DNA from 2 places in the Kitasatospora sp. NPDC004240 genome. Region 2 is predicted to be linked to the other one. Evidence: predicted binding sites of a transcription regulator. Region 2 holds the regulator's gene; the other holds the start of a gene.
The links. Region 2 encodes HspR, which represses chaperone genes until heat shock. Its sites were predicted from a motif close to TTGAGNNNNNNNNNCTCAA; they were not measured.
Positions count from the first base shown of each region.

Region 1: lon (endopeptidase La) is a predicted target of HspR. The motif match lies at 2,605-2,623, and genes of this name have one in related genera.

Region 1 covers NZ_JBSGFD010000019.1:35,906-40,316, forward strand. Annotated here, with positions in the region: gene ACWEQL_RS08055 (GtrA family protein) at 1-118, opposite strand, end outside; gene lon (endopeptidase La) at 189-2,582, opposite strand; gene ACWEQL_RS08065 (rhomboid-like protein) at 2,755-3,519, opposite strand; gene ACWEQL_RS08070 (response regulator transcription factor) at 4,065-4,411, shown strand, end outside.
Region 2 covers NZ_JBSGFD010000094.1:23,923-28,333, reverse strand. Annotated here, with positions in the region: gene dnaK (molecular chaperone DnaK) at 1-392, shown strand, start outside; gene grpE (nucleotide exchange factor GrpE) at 389-1,012, shown strand; gene ACWEQL_RS24350 (hypothetical protein) at 996-1,163, shown strand; gene dnaJ (molecular chaperone DnaJ) at 1,160-2,311, shown strand; gene ACWEQL_RS24340 (heat shock protein transcriptional repressor HspR) at 2,319-2,825, shown strand; gene ACWEQL_RS24335 (LuxR family transcriptional regulator) at 3,083-4,120, shown strand.

The DNA of each region.
Region 1 (4,411 bases), on a different contig from region 2:
TCAGCACGAAGCAGCTGCCGCCGACCAGCAGGAACTTCACCAGCCGGCGGTGCCGCACCAGGAGCGGGCGCACCCCGGCCGGCACCTTGGCCAGGGCGCGCTGCGTGGGGGACGGCATCCCCGCAGTGTGTCACCGGGACACCGCCCCCTCCCGCGCACAACGCCGGTCCCGCCGGCCGGGCCACCCGTCAGGCGGCGACCAGCACCCCGGCCGGCTCCAGGGCCAGCTTCAGCACCTCCCGGACGTCGGCGACCGGGTGGACGGTCAGCCGCTCCAGGACCTCGGCCGGGACGTCGTCCAGGTCGGGCTCGTTGCGGCTGGGGATGATCACCGTGGTGACCCCGGCGCGGTCGGCGGCGAGCAGCTTCTGCTTCACCCCGCCGATCGGCAGCACCCGGCCGGTGAGCGAGACCTCGCCGGTCATGGCGACGTCGGTGCGGACCTTGCGCCCGGACAGCAGCGAGGCCAGCGCCGTCGTCATGGTGATGCCGGCGCTCGGCCCGTCCTTGGGGACGGCCCCGGCAGGCACGTGCAGGTGCACGCCGCGGTCGCGCAGCGAGGTGACCGGCAGCTCCAGCTCGGCGCCGCGCGAGCGCAGGTAGGAGAGCGCGATGTGCGCGGACTCCTTCATCACGTCGCCCAGCTGGCCGGTGAGGGTCAGCCCGGTGCCGCCGGTCTCGGCGTCGGCGAGCGAGGCCTCGATGTAGAGGACGTCGCCGCCCGCGCCGGTGACCGCGAGGCCGGTGGCCACGCCGGGGACGGCGGTGCGCCGCTCAGCGGGCTCCTGGGCCGCCTCGGGGACGTGGTGCGGCCGGCCGATCAGCGCGCGCAGGTCCTCGGCGCCGACCGTGGCGGGCAGCTCGCGCCCGCCCAGCTCGGCCTGCGCGGCGACCTTGCGCAGCACCCGGGCGATCGAGCGCTCCAGGTTCCGCACGCCGGCCTCGCGGGTGTACTCGCCGGCCAGCCGGCGCAGCGCCGCCTCGTCGACCGTGACCTCCTCGCCCTTGAGTCCGGCCCGCTCCAGCTGGCGCGGGAGCAGGTGGTCGCGGGCGATGGCGACCTTCTCGTCCTCGGTGTAGCCGTCGAGCCTGACCAGCTCCATCCGGTCGAGCAGCGGCTCGGGGATGGCCTCCAGCACGTTGGCGGTGGCGAGGAAGACCACGTCGGAGAGGTCCAGCTCGACCTCCAGGTAGTGGTCGCGGAAGGTGTGGTTCTGCGCCGGGTCGAGGACCTCCAGCAGGGCGGCGGCCGGGTCGCCCCGGTAGTCGGAGCCGACCTTGTCGATCTCGTCGAGCAGGACGACCGGGTTCATCGAGCCGGCCTCCTTGATGGCGCGCACCAGGCGGCCGGGCAGCGCGCCGACGTAGGTGCGCCGGTGGCCGCGGATCTCCGCCTCGTCCCGGACGCCGCCGAGCGCGACCCGGACGAACTCGCGGCCCATGGCGCGGGCCACCGACTCGCCGAGCGAGGTCTTGCCGACGCCGGGCGGGCCGACCAGTGCCAGCACCGCGCCTCCCCTCCTGCCGCCCACCTGCCCGAGGCCCTGCTCGGCCCGGCGCTTGCGCACCGCCAGGTACTCGACGATGCGGTCCTTGACGTCGGCGAGCCCGGAGTGGTCGGCGTCCAGCACCGTCCGGGCGCCGGCGGCGTCGTACGCGTCCTCGGTGCGCCGGTTCCACGGCAGCTCCAGGACGGTGTCCAGCCAGGTGCGGATCCAGGAGCCCTCGGGTGACTGGTCGGAGGCCCGCTCCAGCTTGTCGACCTCCTTGAGCGCGGCCTCGCGGACCTTCTCGGGGAGGTCGGCGGCCTCGACCCGGGCCCGGTAGTCGTCCTCCTCGTCGGCCGCCTCGCCGTTCAGCTCGGCCAGCTCCTTGCGGACGGCGTCCAGCTGGCGGCGGAGCAGGAACTCCTTCTGCTGCTTGGCGACGCCCTCCTCGACGTCCTTGCGGATGGTGTCGTTGACCTCCTCCTCGGCGAGGTGGTCGCGCAGCAGCGTCAGCGCGTACTCCAGCCGGGCGACCTGGTCGGCCTCCAGCAGCACCTTGAGCTTCTGCTCGGCGGTGACGAAGGGCGCGTAGCCGATGTTGTCGGCGAGCTCGCCGACGCCCTCGATCTGGGCGACCCGGTCGACGATCTGCCAGGCGCCGCGCCTGCGCAGCCACTGGGTGGAGAGGCTCTTGTACTCCTTGACCAGCTCGGCGGCGCGGCCGGCCACGGGCGTGGCGACCGAGGACTCCCGGAACGGCGTGGTCTCCACCCAGAGCGCGGCGCCGGGCCCGGTGGTGCCGACGCCGATCCGGACCCGGCGCACGGCGCGCACCAGCGCGGCCGGGTCGCCGTCGGCCAGCCGGCCGACCTGCTCCACGGTGGCCAGCGTGCCGGCCGCCGCGTACGAGCCGTCCACCCGCGGGACCAGCAGGACCTGGGGCTTGCCGGCGCCGGTGGCGGCGGCGCGGGCGGCCTCCACCGCGGCGCGCACCTCGGTGTCCTTCAGGTCCAGCGGGACGACCATGCCCGGCAGGACCACCTCGTCGTCGAGCGGCAGCACGGGCAGGGTGAGCGGTGTGGACGTCGATGCCATGATCTCTCCCCAGTCAGCGAAGTTGAGCTGACCTGACTAAGGTTTGGCGGGCGCCGGTTGTTCCCCGGGTTCTGTTCGCCGTCAGCGAACGGATCCGGGTCTGCGGGGCCCTGTCAAAAACGGGGAGCGCGGGCGGCGCGGCAGGCGCCGCCGAAGGAGGAGGAGCGCGGGCTCAGGCGCGGTCGAGCACCGCGGAGGCCGCCGGGGCCGTCGTCCGGGAGTGCTCGCGGGGCAGCGGCCGGCCGGGCCCGCGGCGCAGCCAGCGCCACAGCGCCACCCCGGCCAGCAGCGCGACCGGGTGGCCCACGCCGGTGACCAGGTCGGCCTCGGTGAGGATCTGGTCGACGATCAGCAGCCCGGCGAGCCCCAGGGCGAGCAGCCGCCCGCGCGCGGACAGCAGCCCGGCCAGGGCGCCGAGGCTGGCCAGCACGCCGTAGCTGACGCCGATGTCCAGATAATCCAGCGCCTCGGCCCCCATCCGCCCGGTCGCCACCGCCGCGATCACCACGCCCTGGGAGAGCAGGGTGGCGGTGACGTGACCGATCGCGAAGACCACCGCCGCCCGGGCCGCCCCGACGCGGCGCTCCAGCGGCGCCACGGTGAAGGCGAAGGCCCACAGGTACGGCATCCAGATCGGCCCGGCCACCCAGAAGCCGCTGAGCAGCAGGGCCCGCACCGGATGCTGGAGCAGGTTGTGCCCGTCCGAACTGGACGCCTCCTGCAGGCGCAGCACCAGTTCGGGGTCGGCGAGGTGGGCGAAGGTCGTGGTCGCGCCGACCACGGCCAGGTAACCGAGCGCGAAGGGGTTGCGCCGCGGGGTCGGCATCCGGGTCAGCAGCCAGCCGAGCACGCAGGTGCGCAGGCCGTGCCGGTAGAGGCCGTACGGCGGTCCGGCCGGGGGCCGGAGCGGGGGCGCGCCCCGTCGCAGCTCAGCCATGCCGCCTCCGATCCGCGCACGTCCAGCAACCGGTACCGCCGGTGCCCAACGTACCCGCGCGCACCGGTCATCCCGCACCCGGACGATTGTCGTGACCACGGTACGACCGGAGCCTGGGAGTCCGCTGGGAGTACGCCGTGAACTCCCTCAGCCGGACACCCCGTCATTGGTCCAGACCATCCCTGCGCCTACGCACCAGTACCGGCGCTGACCGGCGGCTCGGCGGCGATTCGGGTGCACACGTATCGTCACAGAGTGAAAAAACGGGGGGTAAGGTATCGCCCCGTGCCCACAAGTGAGTGGGACGGACGGACGGCCGGGTGGCCGGCCGACGGGCCGGAAACCTCCGGTCCACCTGCCGGGAAGCACCCGCTGTCCGTACGCTGCGAAGTGCGCGGGCGGGACGGGCGGTTCACTGTCCGCCGAGCCACGCACGGGATCGGGACGGCGGACCCGGCACAGTCCACGACGGAACAAGACTACGAGCGGAGCCCCGCCATCCCCACAGGTGGCCGGCCCGCAGCCCTGGGGGCGGTGGCGTGACCGTGACAGAAATTCAGCAGGACAACCACAACACCGGCGGCACGGTGAGCAGCCAGCGCAGAGTGCTGGTGGTGGAGGACGAGCCGACGATCGCCGAGTCCATCGCGGCCCGGCTGGGCGCGGAGGGCTTCAAGGTCGCCGTGGCCCACGACGGCCCCGGCGCCGTCGACGGCTTCCACACCTGGCAGCCGGACCTGGTCGTCCTCGACATCATGCTGCCCGGCTTCGACGGCCTGGAGGTCTGCCGTCGCATCCAGGCCCAGCGCCCGGTGCCGGTGCTCATGCTGACCGCGCGCGACGACGAGACGGACCTGCTGGTCGGCCTCGGCGTCGGCGCCGACGACTACAT
Region 2 (4,411 bases):
TCGAGCGCATGATGCGCGAGGCCGAGCAGTACGCGCAGGAGGACCACGAGCGCCGCGAGGCCGTCGAGACCCGCAACCAGGCCGAGCAGCTCGTCTACTCGACCGAGAAGTTCATCGCGGACAACGCCGACAAGCTGCCGGCCGAGGTCAAGACCGAGGTCGAGACCTCCATCGGCGAGCTCAAGGACGCCCTGAAGGGCGACGACATCGCGAAGATCCGCGAGGCCTCCGAGAAGGTGTCCACCACCGCCCAGAAGCTCGGCCAGGCGCTGTACGCCAACGCCGACGCCGCCGGTGCGGCCCCGGCCGGTGACGCCGCCGGCGCCAAGGACGACGACGTCGTCGACGCCGAGATCGTGGACGACGAGAAGCCCAAGGGCGGTGCCGCATGACGGAGAAGCCGCAGGGTGCTGAGCCCGGCGACGACTCCGCCGCCGAGGAGGCCGTGGTCAAGGCAGCCGAGGAGGCCGCCGCGGCCGGTGCCGACTCCGGCGCGGGGGACCTCGCCGCGGCCAAGCGCGAGCTGGCCGAGCGGACGGGTGACCTCCAGCGTCTCCAGGCCGAGTACCAGAACTACCGCAAGCGGGTCGAGCGCGACCGTCTGACGGTCCGTGAGATCGCGGTCTCCAACATCCTGGAGTCCCTGATCCCGGTCCTGGACGACATCGGCCGGGCCCGCGACCACGGCGAGGTGACGGGCGGCTTCAAGTCCGTCGCCGAGTCGCTGGAGACCGTGGTGGCCAAGCTGGGCCTGCAGCAGTTCGGCAAGGAGGGCGAGTCCTTCGACCCGACGATCCACGAGGCCCTGATGCACAGCTACTCCTCGGACGTCACCGAGGACACCTGTGTCCAGATCCTCCAGCCCGGCTACCGGATCGGCGAGCGGATCATCCGCCCGGCGATGGTCGCGGTCGCGGAGCCCCAGCCGGGGACCCAGACCACCGCCGCGCCGGACGCCGACCCGTCCGATTCCGCGGAGTCGGACAAGGCCGACGGTGGCGCTGACAGCTGACCACCCGCGCGCCGCGGAGCCGTACGCCGTCGTCCCGTACGGCGTCCGGCTCCGCGGCGCGCTCTCCGCTGCCACCACCCGTCCGGGGGCCGGCGGCACCCTCAACGACCGCACGATGACCATGGGATCCGGGAGGTGGCGGCAGCCATGAGCGGCAAGGACTACGTCGAGAAGGACTACTACAAGGTCCTCGGCGTGCCCAAGGACGCCACCGCCACCGAGATCAAGAAGACGTACCGCAAGCTGGCGCGCGAGTTCCACCCCGACGCCAACAAGGGCGACGTCAAGGCCGAGGACCGCTTCAAGGACATCTCCGAGGCGTACGACGTCCTGTCCGACGAGAAGCGCCGCAAGGAGTACGACGAGGCCCGCAGCCTCTTCGCCAACGGCGGCTTCCGCCCCGGCGGCGCCGCCGGCGGCAACTACAGCTTCGACTTCGGCGACCTGTTCAACGGCACCCAGCCCGGCGCGGGCGGCGGCGGGCTCGGCGACGTGTTCGGCGGCCTGTTCAACCGCGGCGGCCGTCAGGCCCAGCCCCGGCGCGGCGCCGACGTCGAGACCGAGGTCACCCTCTCCTTCGACGAGGCCGTCGACGGCGCGACCGTCCCGTTGCGGATGACCAGCCAGGCCCCCTGCCGCACCTGCAGCGGCACCGGTGCCAAGGCCGGCACCACCCCGCGGGTCTGTCCGACCTGCGTCGGCTCCGGCACCGTCAGCCGTGGCCAGGGCGCCTTCGCGCTCTCCGAGCCGTGCCGCGACTGCCGCGGCCGCGGCATGATCGTCGACGACCCGTGCGCCGACTGCCACGGCAGCGGCCGGGCCAGCTCCGCGCGCACCATGCAGGTCCGCATCCCCGCCGGGGTGCAGGACGGCCAGCGCATCCGGCTCAAGGGCAAGGGGGCCCAGGGCGAGCGCGGCGGACAGCCCGGCGACCTCTACGTCACCGTCCACGTCGACGCGCACCCGGTCTTCGGGCGCAAGGGCGACAACCTCACCGTGACGGTCCCCGTCACCTTCCCCGAGGCGGCGCTCGGCGGCACCATCGAGGTGCCGACACTCGGCGGCCCCCCGGTGAAGCTCAAGCTGCCCCCCGGCAGTGCCAACGGGCTCACCCTCCGGGCCCGCGGCAAGGGCGCCACCCGCAAGGACGGCACCCGCGGCGACCTGCTGGTCACCGTGGAGGTCGTGGTGCCGCAGCACGTCACCGGAGACGCGCTGGCGGCCCTGGAGCAGTACCGCGAGGCCACCGCCTCCGACGACCCGCGAGCCGCCCTCTTCCGGGCGGCGAAGGGAGCGTGACGACCAGATGACCCCCGACAGCAACCGCGGCCCCATCGGTGCCGGCATCGGCGAGGGCCTCCCCGGCTCCGCCCCCCGCCGGACCACGGCCGCCCCCGCCTACGTCCTCACCGAGGACACCCCGGTCTACGTGATCTCGGTGGCCGCCGAGCTCTCCGGGCTGCACCCGCAGACGCTGCGTCAGTACGACCGGCTCGGCCTGGTCTGCCCCGACCGCACCGCGGGCCGCGGCCGGCGCTACTCCGCCCGCGACATCCAGCAGTTGCGCGAGGTCCAGCGGCTCTCCCAGGACGAGGGCATCAACCTGGCCGGCATCAAGCGGATCATCGAGCTGGAGAACCAGGTCACCGCGCTCCAGTCCCGCATCGCCGAACTGGTCGACTCCCTGGAGGGCGCCGCCTCGGCCCTCCGGCAGCGCGAGGCCACCATCCACGCCTCGTACCGCCGCGACCTGGTCCCGTACCAGCCGCCGACCCAGTCCAGCGCCCTGGTCGTCTGGCGGCCCAAGCGGTAACGCCGGGCCCGTGAACGCCACCGCCGCCGGTTCCCTCTGTTCGGGGGGTGCCGGCGGCCCCTCGTTGATGAGAGGGTTCCAGCGACAGGCCCGCGGCGCCGGTGCGAGAATGCATCCCCCCTACCCACCGCGGTCGGCCCCAGGACGTGTCCGACGATTCGCACGCCCGGCGGAAATCGTCAGGGACGCCCTAGGATCGCCGACGAGGCACTGGGTGCGACCATGAGGCCAGTTCGGTTGTCGGGAAGGAGTCGTGAATGAGTGGGAAGGACGCCTCCACTCCGGGCATCGGCACGGCGGGGACGCTGTCCGCGGGCGCCCACGAGCTCTACCTCGCGGTCATCCGGGCCCACGGCCGCCTGGCCCGCAAGGACGTCCAGCCGTGCGACTACAGCCACCTCAGCGAGTTGCTGGACATCGGGCTGCTCATCCCCGACACGGACGACCCGCACACGCTGGTCGCGGTCGACCCCAAGCAGCTCGCCAGCGGCCTCAGCGCGCTCTGGCAGCGCCAGGCGCTGGAGCTGCTCTCCCGGGCGGTGACCGTTCCCGCCGATCTGCAGGACCTCGCCGACGCCTTCCACAAGCCGGAATCCTCCGGCGGCACCATCGAGTACGTGCGCGGGAAGGCGCTGATCAATCAACGGATCAACCACACCGCGGCATCGGCCCGGGAGGAAATACTCGCGGCCCAGCCCGGGGGTCCCCGCCCGCCGGAGATCCTCACCCGGGCCATTTCCAATGATCTCGCGGACCTCCGGCGCGGAATATCGGCGCGGACCATCTACCACGCCAGCACGCGGTACCACGCGCCGACCCGGGACTACGTCGCCACCATCACCGAGGCGGGCGGGAGATTCCGCACCCTGGACGAGCCCTACACCCGGCTCATCGTCGTCGACCGGCGGGTGGCGGTGATCCCGGTCGTGAACGACCTGAACCTCGCCGCGTTCATCCACGACCCCGCCGTCGTGCAGTTCATCGCCGACGAGGTCTTCGAGCGGAACTGGAACCGCAGCCTCGAATTCACCGGCGGCAGCGCGGTGCCCGAACAGGTCGTCTCCCGTCTCCGGCAGACCATCATCGACCTGCTCCTGAAGGGCACCAATCACCGCGTCATCGCCCGCCGCCTCGGCATCAGTGAGCGCACGCTCGCACGTCATCTGGCGGAAATGCGGGACGACTACAACGTCGAGTCGCTGTTCCAGCTCGGATACGCGCTCGCACGCACGTCACGGGACCCTCGGACCGGACAGCCGGACCACACCCGGGACGGCGGGCTCGTACGGGAATAGCGGAGGAACGAGCGGGAGCGAGTGGGTTCCGGATCATCCGTCACTCCACCGCTCCTATTCCGTCCCGACCATCAGTCGGCATGTACCTGATGGCCGGGCGCGCCCGTTACGACCATTCACGGTCCGAGGCCACGAACAGAACCGCGGAACCCGGAATAGCGTTGCCGGCGACCACGGAATCCGCTTGAGTGGCATGTACAGAATCACTGCTGGCCGCAGTGGTGATGGCAACGCCCGCAGCGGCAAGGACACCGACAACCGCCGTCACCACGGCCGCCTTGACCGCCCGAT